DNA from 4 places in the Mesorhizobium sp. WSM2240 genome. Region 4 is predicted to be linked to each of the others. Evidence: predicted binding sites of a transcription regulator. Region 4 holds the regulator's gene; each other region holds the start of a gene.

Evidence for each region. The regulator PhoB, encoded in region 4, activates phosphate uptake and scavenging genes when phosphate is short. The targets are predictions, from matches to a motif close to TGTCATNNANCTGTCAT.
Region 1: the regulator PhoB is predicted to act here: its motif matches at 3,109-3,125, upstream of phnC (phosphonate ABC transporter ATP-binding protein).
Region 2: the regulator PhoB is predicted to act here: its motif matches at 1,763-1,779, upstream of ABVK50_RS18330 (DUF4956 domain-containing protein).
Region 3: the regulator PhoB is predicted to act here: its motif matches at 3,408-3,424, upstream of ABVK50_RS28695 (PhnD/SsuA/transferrin family substrate-binding protein).

The regions. Positions count from the first base shown of each region.
Region 1 is NZ_CP159253.1:4,691,573-4,698,812, reverse strand. It holds partial or broken gene phnE (phosphonate ABC transporter, permease protein PhnE) at 1-170, opposite strand, end outside; gene phnE (phosphonate ABC transporter, permease protein PhnE) at 174-1,127, opposite strand; gene phnD (phosphonate ABC transporter substrate-binding protein) at 1,192-2,103, opposite strand; gene phnC (phosphonate ABC transporter ATP-binding protein) at 2,185-3,027, opposite strand; gene ABVK50_RS23320 (hypothetical protein) at 3,279-3,674, shown strand; gene ABVK50_RS23315 (DUF3016 domain-containing protein) at 3,825-4,046, opposite strand; gene ABVK50_RS23310 (Tim44 domain-containing protein) at 4,198-5,187, shown strand; gene ABVK50_RS23305 (GyrI-like domain-containing protein) at 5,232-5,846, opposite strand; gene ABVK50_RS23300 (DapH/DapD/GlmU-related protein) at 5,906-6,523, opposite strand; gene phnL (phosphonate C-P lyase system protein PhnL) at 6,520-7,227, opposite strand.
Region 2 is NZ_CP159253.1:3,709,711-3,716,950, forward strand. It holds gene ABVK50_RS18315 (aldo/keto reductase) at 1-161, opposite strand, end outside; gene ABVK50_RS18320 (hypothetical protein) at 505-1,059, opposite strand; partial or broken gene ABVK50_RS18325 (SDR family NAD(P)-dependent oxidoreductase) at 1,190-1,273, shown strand; gene ABVK50_RS18330 (DUF4956 domain-containing protein) at 1,993-2,586, shown strand; gene ABVK50_RS18335 (polyphosphate polymerase domain-containing protein) at 2,564-3,391, shown strand; gene ABVK50_RS18340 (esterase-like activity of phytase family protein) at 3,417-4,373, shown strand; gene ABVK50_RS18345 (ATP-binding protein) at 4,558-6,216, shown strand; gene ABVK50_RS18350 (response regulator transcription factor) at 6,269-6,943, shown strand.
Region 3 is NZ_CP159254.1:54,262-61,501, forward strand. It holds gene ABVK50_RS28680 (mechanosensitive ion channel family protein) at 1-381, opposite strand, end outside; gene ABVK50_RS28685 (diacylglycerol kinase family protein) at 1,151-2,071, shown strand; gene ABVK50_RS28690 (inositol monophosphatase family protein) at 2,068-2,937, shown strand; gene ABVK50_RS28695 (PhnD/SsuA/transferrin family substrate-binding protein) at 3,465-3,803, shown strand; gene ABVK50_RS28700 (PhnD/SsuA/transferrin family substrate-binding protein) at 3,796-4,065, shown strand; gene ABVK50_RS28705 (helix-turn-helix transcriptional regulator) at 4,538-5,032, opposite strand; gene ABVK50_RS28710 (hypothetical protein) at 5,253-5,645, opposite strand; gene ABVK50_RS28715 (hypothetical protein) at 5,648-6,088, opposite strand; gene ABVK50_RS28720 (ParA family protein) at 6,081-6,788, opposite strand.
Region 4 is NZ_CP159253.1:4,578,469-4,585,708, forward strand. It holds gene ABVK50_RS22650 (ATP-binding cassette domain-containing protein) at 1-537, opposite strand, end outside; gene ABVK50_RS22655 (sugar ABC transporter permease) at 606-1,925, opposite strand; gene xylF (D-xylose ABC transporter substrate-binding protein) at 2,035-3,078, opposite strand; gene ABVK50_RS22665 (hypothetical protein) at 3,109-3,279, shown strand; gene ABVK50_RS22670 (ROK family protein) at 3,257-4,498, shown strand; gene phoB (phosphate regulon transcriptional regulator PhoB) at 4,505-5,194, opposite strand; gene phoU (phosphate signaling complex protein PhoU) at 5,219-5,926, opposite strand; gene pstB (phosphate ABC transporter ATP-binding protein PstB) at 5,949-6,764, opposite strand; gene pstA (phosphate ABC transporter permease PstA) at 6,802-7,240, opposite strand, start outside.

The sequences.
Region 1 (7,240 bases), 110 kb from region 4:
CCGTTGGCGAATACCGTGCCGATGGCGAAGAACCACCAGGCGAACGCCAGGTAGGCCGCGACGCCAAGGCCGATCGCCCAGCCGGCCAGCCGCTTGCGCAGCGAGCCTGCAAAGACCTGCGGGTGGCGGGCGGCGATCTCGTCGACTTCGGAAAGCGATAGTACGGCCATGAATCAGCCTCCCCGGCCGAAGGCGAACGCCTGCTCGCCGACAAGCCTCTGCCGCAGCCAGGCGGAAAACTGGTCGACCGCAATAATGGTGATGAGGAGCAGGCACACGATGGCCAGCGTCTTGGCCTCGTGCGTCTGGCTGATCGACAGGCGCAGCGCCTCGCCTATGCCGCCGCCGCCGACTGCGCCGATGATCGTCGAGGCGCGGACATTGATTTCGAGGCGCAGCAGACCGTAGCTCAAGAAATTCGGCATGACCTGCGGCACGATGCCGAACCACACACGCTCGAGCCGGTTGGCGCCGGCCGCGCGCAGGCCCTCGTCGGGGCGCATATCGGCGTTCTCGACCACCTCGAAGAACATCTTGCCGAGCGCGCCGATGGTGTGGATCGAGACTGCGATGATTGCAGGCACGGCGCCGAGCGACAGCACGGCAAGGAAGAAACCGGCGATGACGATTTCGGGAAAAGCGCGCAGCACTTCCATGAAGCGGCGCACGAAGAAGCGCAGCCAGCGCTGCGTGACGACATTGGAAGCCGCCAGAAAGCAGAGGACGAAGCCGATCGCAAAGCCGATCAGTGTGGAGACCAGGGCGATGTTGATCGTCTCGAGCATCTTGTAGAGATATTCGGGGACGTAGAACGTCTCCGTCAGGTAGATGCGGCCTTCGGGATAGTTGTATTTCAAGCTGCCGTCGTCATAGGGCGAGGACAGGTCGAACATTGCGCGCCACACTTCCATGCCGTCGCGCGGCAAAAGCTGCCCGACGAAATCGAACAGATGGGGCAGGCGGTCCCAGAACTTGCCGGCATTGCTCTCATTAGCAAACCAGAGGGAGCCGCTCATGGCGACCACCATGAACAGCACACCGCCGATCGTGTAGAGCCTGCGGCGGCCCGCCAGTTCGCGCCAGTGCCGCTCGACCGCCAGCCCGGCTTCGGAAAGTGTCACGCTCATGGGAGATTCCTGCAAAGCGAGAACGCGCCGCGGCTCCCGCGACGCGTTCCGGTTGCCTGATAGCTCAGCTGCCGATCTGCGCTTTGCGCGCGTCGATGATCGGCTGGTAGAACTCCGGCGTCACTTCGGTGAAGCCGGTGAAGTCGCCGCCCTGGATGGCGGAGAAGCAGTCCGGATCGGACTTCGGCAGGCCGAGCATGAACTCCTTGAATTTGGTCTTCATGTCGGCATCCATCGACGAGCGAATGACGATCGGGCCGTTCGGGATCAGCGGCGATTTCCAGATCTCGACAAGATCGTCCATGTCGAGCACGCCCTTGTCGACCATCTTGGCGAGATTGCCGGAGGTGTAGCCGTCCTTGAAATCGCCCACGCCCGAACCCCAGGTCGTGCCGGCGTCGAACGTGCCCTTCACCACTTCGAGCACCAGGTTCTCATGGCCGCCGCCGAAGCCGGTCTCGGCGAAGAAATCCTTGACTGCGACGCCGCCCAAAGCGGCCGGCAGGGTGACGGCGGGAACGAGATAGCCCGAGGTCGAATCCGGGTCGGCGTAGCCGAGCTTCTTGCCCTTGAGGTCTTCGAGCCTGGTGAAGCCGGAATCCTTGCGCGCCACCATGATCGAGTAGTAACCGGTCGAGCCGTCGGTCTGCACCGTGGTCAGGATCGGCTCGACTGCCTTGGGATCTTCGAGATAGACCTTGGCGTAGGCCGAAGCGCCGAGTTCGGCATAGTCCAGCGTGCCGCCGAGCAGGCCCTGCACGACGCCGTCGTAATCGGAAGCCGGGAACAGCGACACTTTCTCGACACCCAGCACGGAGGGAAGCTTGTCGACCATGCACTGGAAATTGCGCAGGCGATCGGCCTCGTTCTCGCCGCCGAGTATGCCGATGCGGAATTCCTTGAGGTCTTCGGCCTGAGCCGTCCCGACCGCAACGGCGACGAGCGAAACGGCGCCTAGAAATGCTTTTCTGAACATGAGGTCTCTCCTGTTTATCCGGCTTACGGCCGGTCGCTGATGTGCTGACGAGCCCTTGACGCGGGCGATGCGACCGCGGCCTCAGGCGCTGGCCAGGGCCGGCTTCAGTGCGGTCTGGGCTGCGATCTTCCGGGGCTTTTCGCCGCGGATGCTGGTCGAGGTGATGGCCTCGGAAATCTCCGCCCCGTCGCTTTCGGCGCCATAGACCATGCGGACGGCCTCGCGGGTCAATTCCTCCGGCGCCCCGTCGAATACGACCTTGCCGGCGGCCATGCCGACGATCCGCTCGCAATAGTTTCGCGCCGTATCGAGCGTGTGCAGATTGGTAATGACCGTGATGCCCTCGCGCAAATTGATGTCGCGCAGCGCGTCCATCACCACTTTGGCGTTGAGCGGGTCGAGCGACGCGATCGGTTCGTCGGCAAGGATCATCCTCGGCTGCTGCATCAAGGCCCGCGCGATCGCCACGCGCTGCTGCTGGCCGCCAGATAGCGTGCCGGCGCGCTGCAGCGCCGTCTGTGCGATGTCTAGACGCTCCAGCGCCGAAATCGCCATCGCACGCTCTTCGCGCGAGAAGATGTTGAGGAGGTTCAGCGCAGTCGGCCGGTGGTTGAGGCGGCCCAAAAGGACATTGGTGAGGACGTCGAGACGCGGCACCAGGTTGAACTGCTGGAAGATCATGGCGCAGTCGCGCTGCCAACGCCGCAGGGTGGAGCCGCGCAGGCCGGACACCTCGGTGCCGGCAAACAAGATCGATCCCTGGCTTGGATCGATGAGGCGGTTGATCATGCGCAGCAGGGTGGATTTGCCGGCGCCGGAGCGGCCGATGATGCCGACCATCTGGCCTTGCGGGATTTCCAGCGCGACGCCGTTGACGGCAGTTGTCTTGCCGAACCGGCGCGTGACATTGCGGATTTCGAGCATGATGGCTTCCTTGCGACGGGGGCTTTTCGCATTTGCAGGCTTTCGCCTAAGCCAGCCGCATGAACGGGGAATGTCGGTTCGATGTCAGTTTCGTTACATTCCACAGCCCTTCGGCGCCTGCGTCGCTCGCGCCCGAAAGCGAAGGTGGACGCTGCTGCGCGCTTGGGAAAATCGTCCGCGCACCGGAACAGTTCGAGTATCCGGTCGTTCTCTCCAATCATCAAAGAAGCCTCTTATGAAAGGAGAGTCTGATGTCGATACGTTTGGCGACTTTCACTGCTTTATCGGTCATGCTGGCAGCGCCGGCTTTCGCGGATTGCCGGGAGGAACTCACGAAGCTCGAGCAGCCGACCGTCACAGCCGAAACAGGCGCGGCCACCAACGAGCCCGGCATGCCCGCGACGCAGCATCAGGAAGAGCTCCTGCCGGGCGCCCAGGGAACAACCCCGGAGATCACGGGATCTACGTCCGATCAGGTGGAAACGATCACGCCTCATCAGGAAGAGGTGACGCGCGGAACCGCCGGCGATGAAGCCGATCAGGTGGCGGCACTGATGACCGAAGCCCGCGAGATGGCGGAGGCCGGCGACGAGGCCGGCTGCATGCAGAAGGTGACGGAGCTCAAGGGTATGATAGGTACGGATTGAGCATTCGCTCGGCCGGTCCCGCTAGCGGAACCGCACAAAGCTGCGATGTCCGGATGAGATCAGCCGTGGCTGATCGCAGCGGCAGAGCCGTGACCGGCATCGAAGCTGAGCCTGCGCCGCCGAATTCACAGCGGTAGAGGCAAGAAAAGGTCATCCGCGCGGCGGACTGAGATGCACGAAGCGCCTGCGGAACCAATCGCGCAGCATCTTCTTCTCGTAGCCGAGGCGCCGGTCGCTATAGGTTGAGCCGGCGCCCCAAAGGTAAGTCATGTCGGTAACGTTTTCCTCGGCACGCATCAGCAGCTTACCGCGGTCGACGAGCGCATAGCGCAGCTTAAACCGGGGTGGGGTGGGGTGACGTCGCGATGCGATCAGGCGATGCTACACCCGCGCCGCCAGACTCGCCAACGCGCGTTTCTTCAACTTGGGTGACGAGAGCGGTGTTCGTGCTCTTGCGATCGACTGGCGCAAGGCCAGTTTATCATTATATGAAGGGCCGATATCACCGATCCATGAGGAACCGATGCGGCTCTCCAGCACGACCCGATTTGCCACGCTTTTCGCAGGGTTGTTCCTTGCATTCTCGATGATAGCCGTCGATCACGCCGACGCCCGCCGCGGCGGCAGCTTCGGCAGCCGCGGCATGCGCACGTTCCAATCGGCTCCGCCGACCAGGACTGCGCCACAGCCGACCGCTCCTGTCGAGCGCTCGATGACGCCAAACACGGCGCCGACCAACGCCGCGCGGCAGACGCAAATTTCCCAGCAACGGCCCGGCTTCATGAACGGCTTCGGCGGCTCGATGCTGCGCGGCTTAATGCTCGGCGGCCTGATCGGCCTGCTGCTCGGCCATGGCTTCGGCGGCCTTGCCGGCATGTTCGGCTTCCTGTTGCAGGCGCTTCTGATCGGCGGCGCGATCTGGCTGGCCGTGCGCCTGTTTCGTTCGCAGCCGGCGGGTTCGCGCGAGCCCGCCATGGCCGGTGCTTCCGGCCGCGGTGATTTTGCCTATCGGGATGCGTCGCCACGCGGAGGCGGTAACGGCCGCTCCTTCAGCATACCGAACATCGGTTCGAGTTCGCAGGTGCCGCCTCAGCAGGCTGCAAGCCAGGAAATCAGCCTACAGCAGGATGACCTCGACACTTTCCAGCGGCGCCTGACCGAAGTGCAGGAAGCCTTCTGCCGTGAGGACCATGCCGCGCTGCGCCGGCTGGTGACGCCGGAGATGGTATCCTACCTTTCCGAAGAACTGGCCGATAATGCGCAAAAGGGCGTCCGCAACGACGTTTCCGACGTTCAGCTTCATCAGGCCGACATCGCCGAAAGCTGGCGCGAGGGCGACAGCGACTATGCCACGGCGGCGCTGCAATATTCGTCTCGCGACGTAATAGTGGATCGCGCGACCGGCAGGGTTGTCGAGGGCAATCCCGACGAGCCGACAGAGACGACGGAACTCTGGACCTTCGTGCGGCAGCGGGGTGACGACTGGAAACTTTCGGCGATACAGGAGACCTGACCGTCGCTTCTGCGCCGCCGCGGCGCTGTCCGCGACGGCAATGTTCAGATCGGCTTTACAGGTTGGCGTAGAATGGTCCGCAGCTTCGTCGGCTCGACCTTGCGGGCGTCGGACAGGTAAATCTCGTGATGCAGGCCATTGAAGGTAAAACCATTCTCAGGCATCACTTCGTCATGGAGCCGGGCGAGCACCGGCGTCTCGTCATCATAGCTGCCAATATGCAGCGTCTGCAGGCAGAGCCCCTCCTCATTGGGTTCGAGACGTAGCGTCGACGGCGCCTCGCCGAGCTTCTTCGCCGCCTTGGCGACGGCCTGATCGAATACCGCCTGCCCGACAAAATCCGGCACCATGATCATCATGGTCCATTTCCACTCGTCCTTGCGGCGGGCAGTGAAGGCGGCATGGTCGTCAGCCCACCACAGCCCCTCCAGCGGCGGCACCGTGTAGTCCTGGCCGTGCGCGGCCCTGGCCGCGAATTTCATCGCGTAGCTGACCGAATAGAGCCATTCGAGCGCGGCCTTGTAGGCAGGGGACGTGTTCGGGTCGCCCTCGCCGTCGATCTTGACGAACCGCATAGCGGGCACGTTAACGGTGACGAATTCCCCGGCCGGCGGGTTGTAGAGCGCCTTGAGAGTTTTCTTGAAATCGATTTTTTCCAAAGCGTTACCCAAGCCAAGCTCGGTCTAGAATAACAAGCCGCGCGACGAGGCGAAACGGGTCAGCCGCCGTGCTTTTCCAAAAATGCTTCGGCCGAAAGCGCGCGGAAATCATCGAGCGCCGAACGCAATTTCGCATGATCCCAATCCCACCAGGCGAGCGCCTGGTAGCGCTCCGCCGTCCTGCGGTCGAAGCGCTCTCGGATCGGCCTCGCCGGCACGCCGCCGACGATCGTGTAGGGCGCTACATCCTTCGATACGACAGCGCCGGCCCCGACCACTGCTCCGTCGCCTATGGTGACGCCCGGCAGCATCGTCGAGCCATGGCCGAGCCAGGTGTCGTGGCCGATCGTGACGGCGTTCGAGCGCCGCCAATCGAAGAAATCGGTCTCTTGCTCCGCGTCGTCCCAGTAGTCCGAGGCGCGATAGGTGAAATGGTGCAGTGTTGGCCGCCAGGTCGGATGGTTGGTGGCGTTGATGCGGACCGCGGCCGCGATATTGGCGAACTTGCCGATCGTCGCGCACCAGACGCCGCAATCCTGGACGAGGTAGGAATAGTCGCCGAGGGACGATTCGATGAAGCGCGTGCGCTCTCCGATTTCGGTGTAGCGGCCAAGCGTCGAGCCGGTCACGTCCGCCGTCGGATGGATCGTCGGCTGCTCGGAAAGTTTCCCGCTCATGCCGCGACCTTTCCGGCTGCGAATTCGGTCACGTCGATGATGCGGTCGGCGACCGCTTCACGCACGTCCGAATCATGGAAGATGCCGAGCAGCGCCACGCCGGCGGCTTTCTTGTCGGCGATCAGCTCGATCACCACTTCGCGGTTTTTTGCGTCCAGCGATGCCGTCGGCTCGTCGAGCAGCAGCACCGGATGCGGAGTGATGAAGCCGCGCGCGATGTTGACGCGCTGTTGCTCGCCGCCGGAGAAGGTCGCCGGCGGCAGCGCCCAGAGCTTTTCGGGCAGATTGAGCCGGCCAAGCAGTTCGCGGGCACGGCCATGCGCCGCCTCGCGGGTTTCGCCTCGCGCCACCAGCGGCTCGGCCACCACGTCCAGCGCCGAGACCCGCGGCACGGTGCGCAGGAATTGGCTGACATAACCGATCGTGTCTCGCCGGATCTGCAGGATGGTTCGCGGGCTGGCCTTGGCCAGATCGACGAGGTGGCCGGCGTGATCGACAATGATCTGGCCCTCGTCGGCGGAATAATTGCCGTAGAGCATCTTCAGGATGGAGCTCTTGCCGGCGCCCGACGGCCCGCCGAGCACGGCGCATTCGCCTGCCCTGATCGAAAATGACACGCCGGCGACGACCGGCAGCCGGATGCCGTCGCGCAAATGCATGGTGAAGCTCTTGGCGAGCTGCGAAACGACGAGCGGGGTTGCCATGGTTAGAGTCCTT
Region 2 (7,240 bases), 870 kb from region 4:
CCGCCCGCCTGGAAGAATGCGCCCATGACGTCCGCGCATTCGGCCCTGAGCATCGGGTCATCGCCAACATTGAAGGTAATCCACGTGCCGAGCCCAATCGAAGGGATCTGTTCACCCGAGGACGGGATGGAACGCGCCAGGGGTGCGGTGGCCTGACCCATCGCGCTCGGTGGCAAGATCGATGCAGATGCAAACCCGGCGGCGGCCTGAACGAATGTTCTTCGGCTCATCGTCATGCGCATCTCCGTTGCCCCGTCAGTTTGCTACGCCGGGAAAATAGCGCGGCAGGACCGAATGACGAAGACGATCGGCGCAGGTCACAACCAGCATTCCCCACCTCGATCGCCAGGAGCCCATCCGACGAACCAATTTCAGACACCGGTTCTTATCGGAGATATAACAGAGTGACTGTGCCCGCCTGCGCAGTAGCTCTCATGGCCAAGGGGACAATCTCATTTTGGGTTAGTGCCTGACGGGCGGTTTGAGCCCGCCAGGCACTTCGCATCAGCTGTTCCAGACGCTGACCTTCATCTCGACTGCGTTTGGCTGCACTTCGACCGACACGGGCTTGTTGCCGGCTGCATAGCCGTCGATCTCATATTGGACCTCAAAGCCGAAACCAATCGAGCGAAGCGCTCTGACGGGGCGGAAACCTGGAATGCCGCCCTCCACCAGCACCCGGACTTCGCTGGGAACCGAACTGAGCGGCACCTCATGCGCGACAGACTCCACCTGTCCGTCGGGATAGACATCGACCTCGACGCGCCGGCTTGTGTCCCGATCGACACCGGAAATCTCAACGATGCGCTGGCGGTCTTCAACCTCGAAGCGATAGGACGCAAAACGCGCCTCCGGCGCCACCGTGCGCGCGGATTTCAGGGCCGCCCGCGCAAGCTGCAGCCCGGCATCCGAAGTCTTGTTCTCAGCACTCGTAGCTGAGCCGGTCCGACTCCGGTCCTCGTCTGCGGAGCGGTCGGGGTGAAGTTGACCCCGATCGAACGGCCTGCCGACGCCACGTCCGTCCCATGCACCTGCTGGACCGCGCTCGGCGGATTTCAATTGCCGCCCGCCCTCGCGCTCTATGTTGCGGCCGGACGAACCGCGCGCTGCACGATCACGCGGAGTCCGATCGCGTTCCCACGCCTCCGATCATCTTCAAGGGCCGGTTACGTCACCGCGGCTACCGCCGCGGGCGCATGGCGGCGGCGCGATCATCAACATGGCGAGCCGGGCCAGTCAGCGCGGCTATGCGGCCGACGCGATGCCTGCCGGGAGGTAGTAGAAGGCGTGCTGGCAAACAATGCCGGCGTCAACCGGCGTGACCTTCTTTCGCTGACGGAGGAAGATTGGCGGCTGAGCTTCGCGGTCAACCTTGATGCGGCAACGCAGACGATGATGATGACAACAACAACAGGGGCAGTTAAGGCTCTAAACAAGCGGCCTCGCGAGGCGGCGACGCATTCTTAAGGCCGCTGGCCACCTGGGCCGTCGGGCCAGGACATGAGAAGTTGATCGCGCCTGTCTTAACTGTCCGCTTCTGGTCAACTCTCCTCCCGGCGAAGCATTTGACGCAGCGACTTTACCGCCGCGCAAATTGGTCCCGATTCTGAGCCTCCAATCGTCCCAAGGAGGATAGCCAGCCAGCTAGTCCGACTGACCGTTCTCACCAAGCTCTAACCTAACGCTATCCAGAATCTAATCAGCGGCTATCCGAAATCTAGCCAGACTCCCACGAAGCTTTAGCCGGCTAGCTTCATATAGCTGTCATCAGACTGTCACGTTTCGGAAATGTGTTCGAGCAAGTCGTTGATCTTCAAGGCTCAAGCGACGCCAGCCGTATCCACAATTTCTGACTTTCCGACTGGAATGGAGACGGGACCGTTCCGTTTTCCATTCAGCGCCACCTATGGCGCCACGAGAAGCAGGAGCTGAAATGTACCCCGTTTTACTTACCCCGGCAGCATCACCAGGCGCGCCGATGGAGAGGACGCGATGATCCTCTCTTTCACGCAAGCCCTTCAGGATCCGCTCGCGGCCCAGGCGATCAGGTTCCTGCTGAACCTCGTTGGAATGATGCTCCTTACCTTCGGCATGTACTACCGGCGCTACCGAGACAAGGAGTTGGTGACGGCGGCCGCGCTGTTCAACATTTTCGTTTTCGCGGTGCTCACCGTCCTGTCTTCGGTGAATTTCAGCGTTGCCGCGGGCTTCGGCCTGTTCGCCATCCTGGCGCTTTTCACTCTGCGCTCGGAGCCGCTCAGCAAGACCGAGATGACCTACTTCTTCGGCAGCGTCGCCATCGCGGTCATTTCATCGGTGCAGGGAACGACGCTGCCCTTCGCGACGATGATCGTCCTGTTCGTGCTCGTCGGCGCCTACGTGGTCGATCATCCGAAGATGCTGCAATCCGTCAGCGGGGCCAAGGTCACGCTCGACAAAATCCACCTGACGCTGCTGTCAGACCCCGAATCCATGCGCGCCGAACTCTCGGAGCGGCTCGGGGTCACGGTGCTGTCCTATCAGGTTCTCCAACTCGACTACATCACAGAAATGGCGAGGCTCAATGTCTTCTATCGCAAACACTGACGCGCGGCTGGAGCGGATTTTCCATCCAATCAGCCTCGCTAGCCTCAACTCCAAGGCAGAGATGCTGGAGCGGTTGGACAACAAATATGTCGTCGGCGCGGGCGTACTGCATCGCGCGTCGGCGGAACTGGCAAGACATTTCGATATTCTGGAGATCGAGGGCCGCCGGTCCTTCACCTATGAAACCTGCTATTTCGACGGTGCGGACCGGCGAAGCTATTTCGATCACCATCAGGGAAGGCGGCAGCGCGCTAAAGTCCGGATCCGGAAATATGTCGATGCAGGGCTTTGCTTCGTCGAGGTGAAGCTCAAGGACAAGCGCGGCGCCACGATCAAGAAGCGCCTGCCCTACAAAGCCGGCAAGTTCGGCGTTCTCGACGAGACCGCGCTCGCCTACGTTCACGACGTCTATTTCGACCAGTACCGCCAAGAGTTCCCGTACGCGCTCTCGCGGGTCCTCGACATGCGCTATGTCCGCATGACGCTCGTGGCGAAGCAAGGCGGCGAGCGTATGACGATCGACAGCGGAATGCGGTTTTTCGCTCCCGGCTCGTCGCATGCGATCGACGACGACCACTTCATCCTTGAAGCAAAGTCCGCAAATGGGAACGGAATAGCCGACCGCATTCTGCGCGCCATGCACCAGCATCCTACCAAGCACTGCTCGAAATATTGCACCGGCATCGCCATCCTCAATCAAGGCACGAGGCACAACAAGTTCCTTCCGGCTCTCCGCAAGCTCGGGAGCGTGCCTGCGCCGCAAATGCCTGAAAACCCCGGGCGACAAATTGGGGTAGCCGCATGACAGATCGCAAAGGAATGATGATCTTATGACCAAACGAAAAGGATTTAGCCGCCTGTTCGGCGGTCTCACGCTGGCTGGGGTGCTGCTGGTTTCGACGTCGCTGGCCAGTTCGGCCCAGCCGAGTCTGGAAACGCTGGACAGCGTGGATATTCCTGTCGAGGGCGCTGACGGCGTCAGGATCGAGGAACTTTCAGGCCTGTCCTGGGACGAGGATGAGCAACTTCTCTACGCCGTTTCCGACGGCGGCGTCCTTCATCACTTTCGCGTTCGGCTGGAAGGATCGCGCATTGAGGGGATTGAATCCGTCTTCTCCACTCCTCTCACAACGGAGGCGAGCGAGACCTCCGGCAAGCCCGTCACCAACGCCGAGGGACTTACGACCATCAACGACGACAATGGCCAGCGGTCCGACAGCGAACTTCTGATCGCGTTTGAAGACGGGCCTTCAATCGCCCGCTTTACGCCACGCGGCGAGTGGATCGCCAATGCCGCCCTGCCCGCCCCGCTCGCGGACGAGACGCAATACGGCAAGAAGAATAGCCGTCTCGAAGCGGTCGCGTTCATTGAGGGTCACGGGATACTGACAGCGCCGGAACGGCCCCTAAAAGGTCAGCCGGAAGGCCGTCACACGCTCTATGCGGCAAGCGGAACGACCTGGTCTTTCGCAGCCTCCCAGCCCGACAGCAGACTGAAAGCCATCCAGAAGTTGCCGGACGGCAATCTACTTGTCCTGGAGCGGACCCGCGAGGAAAAAGGCGGCGCACCGACGGCGCGGCTGCGCTATCTCGACTTCGCCAAGTGCTCCGCAAAACGGGAGTGCCAGCTTGCCGAGCTTTCAGCCGAGCCCGATGCGATGCTGGTCGACAATTTCGAAGGAATGGCCCGCCTGGCGGATGATTTGTTTCTGATCGTCACCGACAAGACAAGGAAGGACGCCGAACCGACGACCTTCGTCCTGTTCAGGGTCAAGGCGACGCCGTGAAGCCGCAGCAATCGGCTGCGCAATTCTTTCCAATTTCTAACCTGAATACTGTGCACCCTTCGTGCCATAGTCGTCGAGACCGGACGAACCGGCCGCCGATTGCACGACGGCTACTACCCCGGCCACGTGCGCATAATGCATTTCGTGAGCCCGATCCTTGGGTTCTCAACGCCGATGGACGCAGATGGGCATCAGGTCTCGCATTCTTCTTTTTCAGCTCATCGTCGTGGCGTCGGTCTTGATGATGGCCGCCATCGTGTTCATCACCATCCGCTCGACGACCTATTACATGGAGCGCGTTCAGTGGGCCAACCACCAGTTGGGAGCCGTCACGGCGCTTACGGTGAACGCCAATCGATATTCCGAGCAGATCGCCGAATTCCTGTTGATTGGCGAACCGGAGCGCCCCGACTACGACAGCGCCCGTGCCGAGCTCGAGGCAGGATTTGATGCGCTGGAGAAGCTGACCAGGGGCGAGGCCGAGTTCCTGGTAGGCACCAGCGAACAGGAGGACGGCGGCGACGAAATCTTCCGCATCACGCGCATGCGCGCCCTCTACGGAGAAATCAGCAAAGCAACCGCCAGGGCAATCGATCTACGCAATCAGGGGCGGCAGGAAGATGCGATCAACGTCTTTCGCCGTGATATCGAAAACCGTTTCGACGCCGAGTTCGAAAACATATTGGAGGCCGCCAGGCGCGATGAAGCGGAAGAGGTCGCGCGGGCGGAACTACAGGCAGAAGCATTGTGGCAGCGCCTGACCTGGATCACGGCGGGCCTTGCGCTGGCCGCGGTGGTCCTCTGCTTTGTCGCCGCTTTCCTTCTCGTCCGATCACTGATGCGCCCGATCGGCCTTCTGACCCAAGGCGCCGAGGCGATCGGGCGGGGTGAACTCGACCACCGGATCGGCTACGACAGCAGCGATGAACTCGGCGTGCTTGCGCGACGCTTCAACGCAATGGCGGCCAATCAGGAGGATCAACGCGAACGGCTGCTCGAAGCGCGCGCGGATCTCGAGCGGCAAGTCACCGCCCGTACGGCCGAACTCGCCGCGGCGAACCAGCGGCTGACCGACCTCGACCGGTTGCGGGTGCAGTTCCTTGCCGACATCAGTCATGAACTGCGCACCCCGCTGACCGCTCTTCGCGGCGAGGCTGAGATTCCGCTGCGCCACGGCTCGAAGCCCGAAGCGGTTTACCGCGATGCGCTCGAACGGATCGTCACACAAAGCCTGGAGATGAGCCGGCTCGTCGACGATCTGGTTTTCCTGTCCCGCTCGGAAACCGATACGATCCGTTTCGAACCGCGCCGAACGGACCTCGTGACCATCGTCGCCGATGCGGTCCACGACGGCGAAATCCTTGCGCGCGCCAACGCCATTGCGATCAAGGCGGACTATAGGACCGATCCGGTCTGGGTCACCGCCGACGCGCAGCAGCTCAAGCAGGCGCTCGTCATACTTCTGGACAATGCCATAAAATACTCACCGCGCGGCCGCCCGGTGAACTTGAGCATGACCGTTTCGGATGGGCATGCCAAGATTACCATACGCGACAAGGGGCTGGGCATTCCGGCCGAGGAAATACCAAAGGTGTTCGAGCGATTTTACCGCGGCCGAAGCCCAAAGACGTCACGCCAGCCCGGCAGCGGTCTCGGCCTCGCGATTGCGAAATGGCTTATCGAGAAGCATCAGGGCGAGATCACGCTCACCAGCGAGGTCGGGTCCTTTACGGAAGTCGTGGTTCGCATTCCATGCGCCGACGCAAGCCAAGCTCCGGATGACAAGGCCGGCGCCGGCGCGATTGCTTCGAGAAAAACTCGTGTGAAAACCAGCGCCGAATAAAAGCAGAGGGAAGCGCCTGCCAGCGACAGGATCCCGGATAAAGGTGGTGTCAATGTCAAGAATTCTGCTGGTAGAGGATGACGACCGCATCGTGGGCTTTATCAAGCGAGGGCTCGAAGCGGAAGGTTACCTGGTCGATCTTGCAAGCAATGGCGAGGATGCATTGGCGATGGTTCGGGAGGCGTCCTATTCGCTGATCGTTCTCGACCGTCTGCTTCCCGGAATTGATGGTCTCGAAGTGTGCCGGATGCTGCAGCGCGAGCGGCACAAGAATCTCGTCCTGATGCTCACGGCGAGGGACAGCCTGCAGGACAAGGTCGAGGGGCTGAAGGGAGGCGCCGACGACTATCTGACCAAACCCTTCGCTTTCGACGAACTGATCGCTCGAATCGAAGCCTTGCTTCGACGCGGCCCCGGCGCGACATCGGATCCGCTGCTGAAGGTCGGCGACCTCACTCTCGACCCGGTCGCCAAAAAGGTTAGGCGCGGCGAGCGCGAGATCAGTCTGACGGCCAAGGAATTCAGGCTTCTAAATTATATGATGCTGCATCCCGGAGCCGTCATCAGCCGCACACGGCTGCTGAACAATGTCTGGGATCTGAGCTTTGACCCCGAAACAAAGGTGGTCGATGTCTACATACGCTATCTCCGCCGCAAGATCGACGGCGCTGAGGAACACCCGCTTATCAAGACCGTGCGCGGCTTCGGCTACGTCATATCTGCTTGAGGCCGAATTTTGAACGCCGAGAACTGCATCCGGTATGTGGCGGCCTCGTTCAACTGTCTTAGAAATTTTCCCGGCTAAAAAGATCATATTGAAAGTAAGAGCGTGGTGACAGTCAGGTTAAAAGTTGGATAGAAGCGTTTTATTTCGGGATTATTTCCACATTTCTACGTTATTTCACAGTGGTCGCACAGGAGCGACTGCAGCGCGTGACGATCAACGGAGAAAGCATCATGAAACCCACTCATAAAATCGGCCGCATGATTGCCTTTGCAATCGCCGCCGCGACCGGAACAGCGG
Region 3 (7,240 bases), on a different replicon from region 4:
AATCAAGACTGCCAGGATGCCTATAACCAGCCCTGGCCTGCCTGAGTTCACGTCACGCGAGACAACGTCAGCGGCGCGCGCCAATTCTTCCGGCAGGCGCGGGATCGCAGCGCCGAGCGCTCCGATGCGGGCACGAATACCCGCCTCCAGGTTCAAGATGTTGTCAGAAATAGATAGGCCGGGCTCGTCCGTGGCCGCAGGAATTTTTCCCTCGAGCCATGCCTTTAGTTCCGGATCGGACAAAAGCTCGAGGAACTGCTTCGCCTTTTCGGGCGGGACCTCGGGAGACGACTGTTGAGCGAGCGAAGTTCCCTGCAAGAGCGCTAGCAAGATCACGGCGACAACTGGCAAGAACCCGAGTCGAATGAGCATGTTCTTCATGAGCCCCCCGAGTTTTTTAACGTCACAGCTGCTTCCGCACAAAGCAGCTCCCTCAATAGCCAGACTGTGCTGGCCAAATGCTACGTCTCCGGGAAGACAGCGGTAAGGATGTTTTTCGTCAAACAGTAATGCGCTTAAATGCAGCCGCCTTGCTAAACTTTGATGCCCGCCGCGATCCTCCAATCTCTTCTATTTCCACAAAGATATTGAGCTACATTGATTATATCGGTTCGAGCCCAGCTCGTTGAGAGCGTTGAGGTCCGAAAGTCACCCTACCGACGCCTTGTTCCCTCAACAAGCGGCAATTACGGAATCAGGTCACGATTTGCCGTAGTGCCGCGCCGAGGAAAGGGGAGAGCAGGGTCGAGAGCGGCCGAAGAAGCGGCGAATCTGTCTGCCCTGAATGCTTCAGGTTTCGCAACGAGTAAGACGCCAACTTGGTCGGGGTCATCTTGAAGGGACGACCGCCCTGCCGTCCGCGCGACGAGCGATTTTCAAATCGCCGTTTGCCCTAATGACTGTGAATCGGCATGCAAAAGTCTCTTACAGCACCCGTCCTAACTAATCGGCGTGAAAGTCTCGCTCGCCACCACCCTGAGGCGCCCGAAGGGTGGCCTCAGGCCAATGCGACTTTGAAATCGTCGCGACAAGGTGATCGGGATCCGGATTTAGGCCACTGTCGAAATGAGCGCTTGACGGCTTCCATTTTTTGTCCAACCGAAATTTTCGCACTCCGGGAGCGAAAGCCAAGCTCGCCCGTTAAGGCGCGATGGATGCGATCCTGTTCCACAATCCGACAGCCGGCGCGGGCGACCACGCTCCCGAAGGGTTGTGCGAGATGCTTGGCCGAGCTGGCTTTGACGTGAGGTACTGTTCGACCAAGGGGTCGGACTTCAAGAAGATGCTCAAGGAGAAGGCCGATCTGGCGATTGTCGCAGGCGGCGATGGCACCGTCCGCAAGGTCGTCACGAAGCTCGCGGGCAGGGACATTCCGGTTGCCATCATTCCGCTGGGGACCGCAAACAACATCGCCACTTCCTTGGGAATCCCCGGCGTTGACGAGGAACATGCCGCCGCCTGGCAAACGGGACGGCGGCAAAGATTCGACATCGGGCTGGCGACGGGCCCCTGGGGTAAGCGGCTGTTCGTCGAAGCCGTGGGATGCGGCGTATTCGCCGAAGCGATTGGAACCAAGGTTGACGAGGATGCCCCACGCCAAGAAAGGCTCCTGCTTGGCCGCCAATCGTTGCGGAAATTTCTGAAGAAGGCTGTCCCGCTCGACATCGAAATTGAAATCGACGGCGAAAGCGTTGACGGTGACCTGCTGGCGGTCGAAGCGCTGAATATCGGCTACACCGGCTCAAGACTGCCCTTCTTTCCGCAAGCGGACTCCGGCGATCGGGGGTTCGACGTGGTCTGCATCCGCAAGGACCAGCGCTCCGACATGCTGGACTGGCTCGCCGCCTCGGATGATATGGGCTCGCCCGCGACCGCCGTATTCGGGCGGCGTCTTCGCATTCGATACGACAAATTCACGGCCCTGCGCATCGACGACAAGCTTCCGGACCCGCCCCACAAGCAAGGCGAGGTGAACGTCGAAGTCCAGGAGGACTCGATGGATATTGTTCTGCCGGCCCAACTCGAGAACGAGGCGAGGAGCGGCCGCGATCTTGCGGAGAAGGCATCATGAGCCAACACCGAACCACGAAAGAGCCAGCAATTGACGCGAAATACCTCGCCGAGATCGAACAGACGGCAGTCGAACTAGCCAATCTGGCCGGCGCCGAGATCAAGACCGCCCTCGGCAGCATGCTGTCTGTCCGCTACAAGACCGGTTCCGAAACCGAAGAGATCTGGCAGGATCCCGTATCGGAAACGGACGCCAGGATCGAGGAACTCATCCGCGCCCGGTTGGCAAAATCGTTTCCGGAACACGACATCATCGGAGAAGAAATGGACGAGCGACCGGCGCGCGACCATGACTTTGTTTGGGCTGTCGATCCGATCGACGGGACGACCAATTTCGTCAACGGCTTCCCGCTTTTCGCCGCGACCATCGGCGTCGTGCATCGCGGACAGCCGGTCGCGGGCGCGGTTTGGTGCGCTACGAGCCATGCGCTCAGGTCAGGGGTCTATCACGCCTCGCTGGGCGGAGCGCTCTGCTTCAATGGTGAGGCGGTCAGGCCGAAGCAGAATCCACTCGTGCGTCGGCGTCTGGCCGGCGTGCCTGGCGGGCAATCGAACAAAGGCGGCTGGGAGATGAGAACGACCGGTTCGGCTGCCATCGAATGCGCCTTCGTGGCCGGCGGCATGCTGGAGGCGGCGCATTTCGAGCGCCCGAACATCTGGGATGTCGCGGGCGGCGTCGCTTTGGTTCTTGCCGCCGGCGGTCGCGTCATGGTGGCGGGAGGTAAAGGCTGGACCCCACTCAAAACGTTCGAAGCGCCCGATCGCGGTGACAGCGCGCCGGATCTGCGGCATTGGAGCCGGTCGCTTATTCTGGGCCGCGTTGATGGAGATACCCTGGTGTCGGGTTTGGGTCAGCCCCTGTTCTGAATCTTGTCCGATGCAACCAGTGAGATAGCAAATTGTATAGGCGAATTATCCGCCTGAGTACGCACGGGCATTTTCCGAACTCGAACTCGATCGCCAGTCACCGATGTCGTAAGCAGCCGGCTCGTCGTGTGTGAGCCAGACGCTGAGCCCATCCCGATACATGCGTGCGAATAGGCTGTCGGGGAAGTGCTCGATCGCCTTGTCACGCAGCCAGCGCTCAACTTGGCCCCAATATTGAACGCGACACGAAGCCGTGGATCGCCGATCTTCACCTCGATGTCGTCATCCCAAAAGCCTTGCGCCAGCTTTCGTCCGGGCGCGACAAGACCCGGTAGCTGGCGGGCGCAGTGATCTCCAATCGCGCTGGATGCCTGCTTCGACAGGCAGCCGGCTTGAAATTCTTGCCGGCGGTCTAGTGTCCCGGCGTTCTCGAGCGATTTCGCAAAGATGTCACAAGCCTGCAATTGCAGTGTCATTTCCCGGTCGTATGGCATCGGAAAGCAACCGAAGACGACAAGGGGACGACCATGCGGATTTCGACGATCCTGACGGCGGCGACACTGGCCCTCGCGACAACGGGCTGGGCGCAGGCCGAGAATTTCAAGCTGGCGATCACCGATGTCGAGGGACTGGAGCGGCTTCAGACAGAATGGGGTCCGTTCAAGGCCGCGCTGGAAAAGGCGTCCGGCCACACATTCGAATTCTTCCCAGTCAGCAACCGCACTGCCGCGGCCGAAGCGCTGCGCGCCAAGCGGGTCGATTTCGTCATCACCGGGCCGGCCGAATACGTGGTCATCAACAAGATGACCGACGCCAAGTCGCTGATCGGACTCAGCCGTCCCGACTACTTCTGCGCACGTGGTTAAGGCGGATTCGCCTTTCGTCAAACCCGCGGACCTCGCAGGCAAAAAAGTCGCGCTGGACGATATCGGATCCACCTCCGGTCACCTTTGCCCGTCGCAATTGCTGTCCGACTATGGTGTCGATCCGAAGACCGGAATCGAGGTGACGCATACGTCGCACGCGGTCGCCCACGAGGCGCTGAAGCGTGGCGATGTGGAGGCAATCGGCGTCAACTTTACTGCCGCGATCGCGCGGGAAAATCCCGGAGTGTCGGCAACCGGCTGATATCGGCCAAGACTGTGCTCAGCATTTAGCCGGTGCACGACCCGCGCGCTGATCGCTTCGGAACCCAGCTTGCTGAGCGGGGCCAACTTCCGCTCAGCAAGCAGGGGCTCAGCTAGCAGGGCTGCCAGCCGAGGCAGGGTCAAGCGATGCCAGCCAAAAGCAGCTCCCTTCTCCCTCGCAACCCTGCGCGACAGATCATTCGCCGCGTCGAGGTTTGCTCCGACGATCAAGACCTCTTCAGCCGCTGCCCTGCTTTCCAGCCAGGCGCGCGCCCGGCGGATTCGACGATGGCTTTCGGCAGAGGTAACGGCAATCGCGCCCATCATCAAATGGTACCCATACCCGGTCCGAACGCAATGCAGTCATTGTTGTGCTGCACAGGCTACTATCGAGCTGCAGGCCGCGGACCAACCCGATCTGGCTACTGCCGAAGCGTTCCGATGCAACTGTCGAAGGAGGCTAGCAAGTCCACTTACCGGACTTCGTCCTTCGTCTGCGATGAGGCTGTGGCGGCGTCGGCCGCCTTCTGCTGTGCGACCATGCGCTTGACCAGGGCGAGGAGATCGCGCGTAGTGTCGTGGGGCAAGGCCGCCATAAGTTTTGCCAGTTCAAGACGATCCTCGGCTTCCTCCGGCGTCTGGCCCCAAAGATGAGGAGCAGCCTCAAAAAGCATTTCGATCGGCATGAAGCCGAGGATTTCACAGAGATGGATCATACGAGTAACGTGCATTTTCGAGAAAGCACGTTCGTATCGACCATAAACCGGTACTGATAGACCAAGCAAAGGCGAGAGATCCGCGCGGGTCAGACCTTCATCCTCGCGAGCCTTGCGCAGGAAAGCGGCGATCTTCTCATCCATTTGGCCCAGGGTGGTGATGCCGTCAAAGCCCGGACGTCGATAAATTGGTTTGTCAATCTCCGGGTCGGCTGTTTCCACCAACCCCTTTGCACTTTTATAGCTGATCATATCCCGCGTCACGGACCCAACCCCCTAAATGAAAACCGCCCACGGGGCGGTACTATGCACCAAAATTGAATACACTTGGTATTAATTCCAATCCCCAGAACGGCCTTATTCCCTTACCCATCTTGGGGGTTCAGGATGGGCCGCCGAAGCTGCTGCGCACGGATAGCCTCCGACCTCTTGGACGGATCGATGATGTGCGGGCGGTACGGTTGCAAGGGCATCAACGGTTCTTTGCTGCGACCATCGTCCAACGGTCTGGTCCGCCCTCGAACACTGATTCCACCAGTTTTTCACCTTCTATCCAACCGAGATGCGCCGATAGTTCGCAAGCTATTGAAGACTCATCAATAGTTGTACAGCGCTTCACGCTAATCGTCGATCCATCACCGTGCCTGGATATATCCCATTTGGATATGCGGAAGAGTTCGGCTTTCGCGTGTTCACTGCTCGGCCACATAGCCTTATCGGATATGGGCTCAGTTCCTTTCAGAACAGGCAATATGGCCTGCGAAGTCTCAGGAAGGCCTATGCTCGGCCGGCCGAGCATAGGCGCGGCGTAGATGCCGATGACGGCGCCGACAGCTATTCCAAACAGGAAGCCGCGGCCTATCATTTTCAGTAGCCGTTGTCGCGGAGATACTGGTCGATGGCCGCCTTCATGATGACGGTCATCTTCAGGTCGTTTTCGTGCGCGGCCTTTTCGAGCCGCTTCTTTGTCTCGTAATCCAGCGGCACGTTGACGAAATGCTTCGATTCACGTTCACGAGCGCGCTTCAGATCGCGAAGTCGGGTCCGCGAAACCTCACGCTCCAAAGCGCGTGTCGTCGATCGCTCTCGGCGTTCAGCCTCCGTGGTGGCCAACAGGGCCGTTGGTGCCTGGTCTTCTTCCCCTTTTGCCGTCTGCGGGACTGCGTCCGGTTCAACGGCAGACTTGACTGGCGCCCCTGCGGTCTCTTTCCCAGGTGGCGCGACTTCGCGGGCTGGCTTGGCCGCGCTCGGCCTTGGCCGGCGCGGCGCAACGGGGAAATCCGAAACAGTCGTTTGTCTCTTAACCATTGACTACCTCCTTGAGGTAACTCGTCAGCAGCTTCTCAATGTCGCCGACCAGGCTCACGACTTCCGTCCTTGCCTTCCTAACGGGCTCCGTCAATTCGAGCATTTGCAGTGTTCCGTAGCCGTTTCGCAGCTCGCGATAGCAATTGCGTTCCAGAAGCTCGGTATCGAGCAAACAGGAATCGTAGCCATTTTCGCGGAGGTTGTTCACGAACGGCCGGATCAGCCGATACGCCTCAAGATTGCGAGCCGGAATTGTTAACCGGGTGACGAAGTTAGCCTGCGGAATTATGTACCCGATCTGATCGGCAATCTCCGCTGCGGCTTGCGCAGCTTCGCCTGCTGCCTTGATCTCATCCTGGTTCGGTTGGATCGGCGTGAGGATCAGGTGAGAATTTCGGATAATGGTGTCGCGCACAACGCTGTCCTGACCGGGTGAATCCATGATCACCACGTCATACTTGCCTGCGTCGGCATCGAGGACCTGCTGGATCGTGCCCTGTCGCGCGGCCGTCACCAGATCGATGCCATCGGGTATATTGTCCTTCGCCTCGCAGCGCTTCCACCACTCATGGAGATTCTGTCGGCCGTCGGCATCGATCAGCAGAACGCGCTTTCCCTGAAGGGCGTATTCGCCGGCAATCAAGATAACTGCTGTCGTCTTGCCGGCTCCCCCGCTAACCGCTGACACAAAGACTGGCATTCTCGGTAACTCCCTTCGCCAGGGCGCAATGTCGTTTCCGCTCGATCTCTGCGCATTTGCGCGGGAAAGCCTGTGAACGCCCATGCTACTCAAATAGACTACTTCAACACCATGCGAAAAATCTGCCACAGCCTTGGAAAACATCGCATCGACATAGCCCATGTCAAATCAGGCCCACGGTAACGAACCATATTACTTAACCACGCCATGTCCACATCGTGTGGCAATGATGTGTGTCATATCACACTTCCCGCTCGTGTGGTTTTTGCGTGTCGAACTGGCCAACGGCACTGCGATTGAGAGGGCCTCCCTGGCGGCACCTGTTGAGATTCTGCTGGCGTGGTGAACCCCGGAGCCGCGTGAGAGGCCGTCTGTGACGCTCGCACGCAAGCCGCCAGGGCGAAGAGCGGAGCGTCCCTTGCGGCTGAGTACGAGGGGCACACAAAGGCCGT
Region 4 (7,240 bases):
CGGTCCGAGCGCGGCGGTCGGCTCATCCATAATCAAGATGCGGGCGTTGAACAGGATCGCACGGGCGATCGCCACCGACTGGCGCTGGCCGCCCGACAGTTTGCTGACCGGATCCTTGAAACGCTGGAAGCGCGGATTGAGCCTGCCCATCACCTTGCGCGCCTCGGATTCCATCGCCGCATCGTCGAGCGTTCCCCATGGCGTGCGCAACTCGCGGCCGAGGAACAGGTTGGCGGCGGCGTCGACATTGTCGGCCAGCGCCAGCGTCTGGTAAATCGTCTCGATGCCGTACTTCTTGGCGTCGCGCGGGTTGGTGATCGTGGCCTCCTCGCCATTGACATAGATTACGCCTGCGTCGCGCTTGTAGGCGCCGGACAGGATCTTGATCAGCGTCGACTTGCCGGCGCCATTGTGGCCGAGAAGCGCCATCACCTCACCCGGGTAGAGATCGACCGAGGCGTCGTCGACGGCGCGGATGCCGCCGAAGGCGATCGACATGTTCTTCATCTCGACGAGCGGCTTGCCTGCGGGTTCCATAACCGATCCCTCCTTTAAGCTTGATCCCGAAAAGTTGCAGACTTTTCAGACAAGATCATGCGCTGAACTCAAATGATGCGCTTGCGGTAGAGCGTGTCGAGCCAGACGGCCACGACCAGCACAACGCCGACGACGATGTTCTGCAGCGGCGTGTCGACGCCGAGCAGCACCATGCCCGATTGCAGCGACTGCATCAAAAGCGCGCCGAGCATGGCGCCGGCGATCGTGCCGACGCCGCCGGCCAGCGAGGTGCCGCCGATGACGGCCGCGGCGATCACCAGAAGCTCGTCGAGCGTGCCCAGCGAATTGGTCGCGGCGTTGAGGCGCGCGGTCGAGATGCTGGCGCCGATGGCGGCGAGCAGGCCCATCAGCATGAATATTTTCATGACCACCCAGCGCGTGTTGATGCCAGCCAGTTCGGCTGCTTCCGGATTGCCGCCGATGGCGAATACGTAGCGGCCGAAGCGCGTGCGGGTCGCGATGAAGCTCATAACGATCCCGACGGTGACGGCGATCAGCACAGGTATTGCGATGCCGTGGGCGATGAACAGGCCGCCTTCGGGAAGCTCGAGGTTGTTCGCCTCGGCATAGCGCCTGACGATGCCGATCGGCCAGGGATAGGAGTTGGCGATCCAGACCGCGCCGAGTATCGCCGCGCAGGCGATTGTGCCGATGAAGCCTTCGGCCCAGACCGGACGCAGCGGAAAGCGGAAGCGCTTGCGCCGCGAACGGGCGACGAGGAGCAGGAGCACGAAAGCGATGCAGGCAACAATGCCGACCGCCCAACTCGCGGTAGCGCCGATCGATCCCTGCGGCCCGCCGCCGATCAGCCTGAACGTCGCGTCCATCGGCGCTACCGTGCGGCCGCTGGTGACCCACCAGGCCGCGCCGCGCCACACGAGAAGCCCGCCCAGCGTGACGATGAAGGCGGGAATGCCAAGATAGGCGATCAGGAAGCCCTGGAACCCGCCAATGGCGAGGCCGACCAGCAGGCCCGAGATGAGCGCCAGGATCCAGATGGACGGGCTGCCAAGCGGAATTCCCATGACCTGCGGCAGGAGTTCGGCCTGGACCACGCCCATGATCATGCCGATCAGCCCCAGCGCCGAGCCGATCGACAGGTCGATGTTGCGGGTGACGATCACCAGCACCATGCCGGTGGCCATGACCGCGATGGACGAGGACTGGACCGACAGGTTCCACAGATTGCGCGGCGTCAGGAACAGACCGCCCGAGAGGAAATGGAAGCCGACCCAGATGATCAGCAACGCGCCGATCATGCCGAGCATGCGCGTGTCGAGTTCGGTCGCCCTGAGGAAGCGGGCAACAGGCCCAATCTCGGACGCGCGGGCGCGGTCCGCCTGCGCAGTCGAGGTCACCTCGGTCATGACATTCCTCCCGCCGGCATGCCGTCTCGCGCGGATCACCGGACAATTTTCAGCTTAACGAAACGCCGCGGTTTTCGTCAAACCGCGGCGTCGACTTGTTTCTCGAAGCTCAGTCGCAGGCCGGCACTGTACCGGCGCCGACACCCTGGCAGACCACTTCCTTGGTGACCCACCCCGCGTCGATGACGACGTTCAGGTTGTCCTTGGTGATGGCGACGGGCGCCAGGAACACCGAGTTCATCTCGACGCCGGCGGGGCCGCCGCTGAACTTGACGACATTCGGGATCGCATCCATGGCCGTGCCATCGGCGAGCTGCGAAGCGATTTCAGCCGCGGCCTTGCCGAGTTCGCGCGAGTCCTTCCAGACCGAGACGGTCTGCGTGCCGAGCGCGATGCGGTTCAGCGCGGCATGGTCGCCGTCCTGCCCCGAAACCGGAACCGTGCCTGCCAGGCCCTGCGCCGAAAGCGCGGCGATTGCGCCGCCGGCCGTGCCGTCATTGGAGGCGACGACCGCGTCGACCTCGTTGTTGTTGGCGGTCAGGAACTGCTCCATATTCTTCTGCGCGTTGGCGGGCAGCCAGCCATCGGTATAGGCCTCGCCAACATTCTTGATCTTGCCGGCATCGATTGCTTCCTTGAGCACTTCCATCTGGCCGTCGAACAGGAAATCGGCGTTCGGGTCGGAGGCCGAACCCTTGATGAAGACGTAGTTGCCTTCCGGCTGCACCTTGAACACTTCCCTGGCCTGCAGGCGGCCGACTTCCTTGTTGTCGAAGGTCAGATAGAAAGCGTCCTTGTTTTCGATCAGGCGGTCGTAGCCGACCACCGGAATGCCCTCGGCGACAGCCTTCTCGACGGCAGGGGCAATCGCGCTCGAATCCTGCGCCAGGATGATCAGCGCGTTGGCGCCCTGGCTGATCAGGCTTTCCACGTCGGTTAGCTGCTTGCTCGGATTGGATTGCGCATCGGCCGAAATGTACTTGTCGCCGGCCGCCTCGAGGGCAGCCTTGATCGCAGCCTCGTCCGTCTTCCAGCGCTCTTCCTGGAAATTGGACCAGGATACGCCGATGATCTTGTCCTTCGCCTCGGCCACTGCCGCCAGCGATACGGTCATCGCCACACCCGCCAGAATGGCGGTTGCAAATCTTTTCATGATTTCCTCCCTGCGCGCCCGGAGGCGCAAATGAACTTCGTCCGAAGCCCTTTTTTTCGAGCCTCGAAAAAAAGAATGACGCATGCGGCGACTTCTGTCAATATTCTTGCGGCGCTGTTGACGGCCCCCATGCTGAAAGGGAAGGTCCATCGGGTTGCCGCGGGAGGAATGCTGAAAGATGTCGGTTGGAATTCGCCATGACGATTTGCGCAAGCGCAACCGCGCAATGGTCATCACGGCCGTGCGCCGTGCCTTCCAGCCATCGCGCACCGAGATAGCCCGCGCCACCGGCCTCAGCCACTCCACAATCTCGGCGATCTCATCCGACCTGATCGAGGAAGGGATTCTGGCCGAGACCAAAAGCGGCGAGACGGTTTCGCTGAAGCGCGGACGGCCGCAGGTCGCGCTCGCGCTGAAGCCGGAAGCGGCGGCCGTCGTTACAATCGTCGTGGCGCTGAACTTTCTCTCTGTGGCGGTCGTCGATTATGCCGGGGAGACGGTCACCAGCGAGCAGCGCAAGCTGTCGACACTGACCCTGCCCGAGGAAGAGCTGATAGGCGAATGCCTGGCCATGGTGCAGCGGCGGCTGAATGAGGCGGCCGGTAGGCGCATCATGCGTACGGTCCTCGCCGTGCAAGGCACGACCGACGCCGGACGGCGCACAATGCTGTGGTCGCCGATCACGCCGCATGCCGGCATCGCTTTCGCAGACCGTCTCGAAGGCGCGTTCGATATTCCAGTGACCGTAGAGAACGACTGCAATATGATCGCCGAGGCGCTGAAATGGCGCGATCCCGAGCGCTACCGCGACAATTTCATCGCCATACTGCTTTCGCACGGCATTGGCATGGGGCTGGTGCTGAAGGGCGAGCTGTTCACCGGCACGCAATCCTCCGGCGGCGAGTTCGGCCACATGATCCACCGTCCCGACGGCGCGCTTTGCCGGTGCGGGCGTCGCGGCTGCGTCGAGGCCTATGCCGGCAATTACGCGATCTGGCGCGCCGCCCGCCAGTCGAGCGAAGACGAGGAGCCGGTGGCCGACATCAGCGATGCCGATATGAAGGCGCTGGCAGCCGCCGCCCGCGCGAAGGAGGGGTCGGAGCGCGAGGCGTTCCGCAAGGCTGGCGAGGCGATCGGCTTTGGCCTCGGCAGCCTGTTCGCGCTCATCGACCCAGCGCCGGTGGCGGTCGTCGGCATCGGCGCCGCCGCCTTCGACCTGATCGAGCCGCATCTGCGCGAGGCGATCGCCAGGACAGCCGGTGGCCAGCACTCGGGCGCGATCTCCTTCGCGGTGGAACCGGACGAGGTGCCGCTGATCCGCGAAGGCTGCGCCATGCGCGCGCTGACCTTCATCGACCAGGAAATCTTCGCTACCGGTGCGCCGGCCGAGACGTCTGCGAAGGCGCGCGAACTGGCCTAAAGCGCGCTATTCCTCGCGAATGGCGTAGCCGGCGCCGCGAATGGTGCGGATGACATCCGGCATGCGGCCGGTGTTGACCGCCTTGCGCAGCCGCCCGACATGCACGTCGACGGTGCGTTCGTCGATATAGATCGTCTCGCCCCAGACATTGTCGAGCAATTGCCCGCGCGAGAAAACACGGCCCGGATGCCGCATCATGAATTCCAGCAGCCGGAATTCGGTCGGCCCGAGCTTGACCTCGCTCTTCTTGCGGTAGACCCGGTGCGCCTCGCGGTCGAGCACGATATCGCCGACCTTGAGCACGCTGGACAGCACTTCCGGCTTTGCCCGCCGCAGCAGCGCCTTGACGCGCGCCATGAATTCGGGCGTCGAGAACGGCTTGACCAGATAATCGTCGGCGCCGGTGGCGAGGCCCCTGACGCGGTCGCTTTCCTCGCCGCGCGCGGTCAGCATGATTATCGGCAGGCGCTCGGTTTCCGGCCGCATCCTTAGCCGGCGACACAATTCGATGCCCGAAAGCGCCGGCAGCATCCAATCCAGCACCAGCAGGTCGGGCACGTTCTCCTGCAGCCTTATCTCGGCCTCGTCGCCGCGCGCCACGATCTCGACCTGGTAACCTTCGGATTCCAGATTGTAGCGCAGGAGCACGCCCAGCGGCTCCTCGTCTTCCACAACCATGATTTTCGGAGCGATCATCGATGAAATCCCAATGACAATTGCCTATTCGGCCGACACCGTCTGCGTGGTCTCGTCGAACTTCGGCCGGTTGGAAGGCAATTGCGAGCCGGTCATGACGAAATAAGCGTTCTCCGCGATGTTGGTGACGTGGTCGCCGATCCGCTCGAGGTTCTTGGCGCAGAACAGAAGATGCGTGCAGGCGGTAATGTTGCGCGGGTCTTCCATCATATAGGTCAGCAGTTCGCGGAATACCGCCGTGTATTTCACGTCGATCTTCTCGTCGTCTGCGCGTAGCGCCTGCAAAGCCTGCGGTTCGCGAGCGACGTATTTGTCGACCACCGCCTGGACCTGCACGAGCACCAACTGAGCCATGGCGTCGATGCTGTGCGACAAGTCGCGCGGCGTCGCACTCTGGCCGACCGCGCTGACGCGCTTGGCGATGTTCTTGGCGAGATCGCCGATGCGCTCGAGGTCTCCCGCCATACGAATGGCGCCGAGCACCGCGCGCAGATCCTGCGCCATCGGCTGGCGCTTTGCGATCAGCGTGATGGCGCGGTCGTCGAGTTCGCGCTGTCTGGCATCCATGATCGCGTCGTCGGATATGACCCGCTGCGCCAGCGCGTTGTCGGACGCCAGAAGCGCCCGGATAGATGCGCCGACCATCGCGCCGGCAAGATCGCCCATGTCACGGATCAGACGGTCGACATGCCCAAGTTCCTCGTCGAAAGAGGCAACGGTGTGCTCACCCATTCTATGGTCCTCGCCTTGGCACTCAGCCGAACCGGCCGGTGATATAGTCTTGCGTCCGTTTGTCGTCGGGATTCGTGAACATCTTTTCGGTCGCGTCCTCTTCGACGAGATAGCCGAGGTGAAACATCGCGGTGCGCTGCGAGACGCGGGCCGCCTGCTGCATCGAATGGGTGACGATGACGATCGTGTAATTCTCGCGCAATTCGTCGATCAATTCCTCGACCCTGGCCGTGGCGATCGGATCGAGCGCCGAGCACGGCTCGTCCATGAGGATCACCTCGGGCGAAACGGCGATGGCGCGCGCGATGCACAGGCGCTGCTGCTGGCCGCCGGAAAGGCCGGTGCCGGATTCGGAGAGGCGGTCCTTCACTTCGTTGAACAGGCCGGCTTTCTTCAGGCTCGATTCAACGATCCCGTCCAGTTCCGACTTGTTCTTCGCCAGGCCGTGGATGCGCGGTCCGTAGGCGATGTTCTCATAGATCGACTTCGGAAACGGATTGGGCTTCTGGAACACCATGCCGACGCGGGCGCGCAGTTCGACCACGTCGATCTTCGGATCATAGACATCCTCACCGTCGAGCGTGATCTTGCCCGACACCCGTGCGATATCGATGGTGTCGTTCATCCGGTTGAGACAGCGCAGGAAGGTCGACTTGCCGCAGCCGGACGGGCCGATCAGCGCCGTCACCTGGTTCTGGGGAATGTCGAGGCTTACGCCGAAAAGCGCTTGCTTCTCGCCATAATGCACATCGACACCGTCGCCTCTCATTTTCACCGCTGGCGGGGTCGAGCCGGCACGGACCTTCTGCTCGATGGCTGTTTCGGTCATGATGTTCATTCCTTTAGCTCCATTGCCATCGAATTTCTTACCTCTTTTACCAGCGGCGCTGAAAGCGCTGCCTAAGGAATATGGCCATTGCGTTCATCACGAAAAGAAAGCCGAGGAGGACCAGAATTGCCGCGGAAGTGCGCGCTACGAAACCGCGCTCCGGGCTGTCCGCCCAGATGTAGATCTGCGTCGGTAGTGCGGTCGACGCCTCCAGCACGCCGGCCGGCGGGCTGGTGATGAAGGCGTTCATCCCGATCAGCAGCAGCGGCGCGGTTTCGCCGAGCGCCTGCGCCAGGCCAATGATCGTGCCGGTCATGATCGACGGCATCGACAGCGGCAGGATGTGATGGAAGATCATCTCGTGCTTCGACGCGCCGATGCCGAGCGCCGCCTCGCGGATCGACGACGGAACCGAAGTGAGCGCCGCACGCGTCACGATGATGATGGTGGGAAGCGTCATCAGGGCAAGCACCATGCCGCCGACC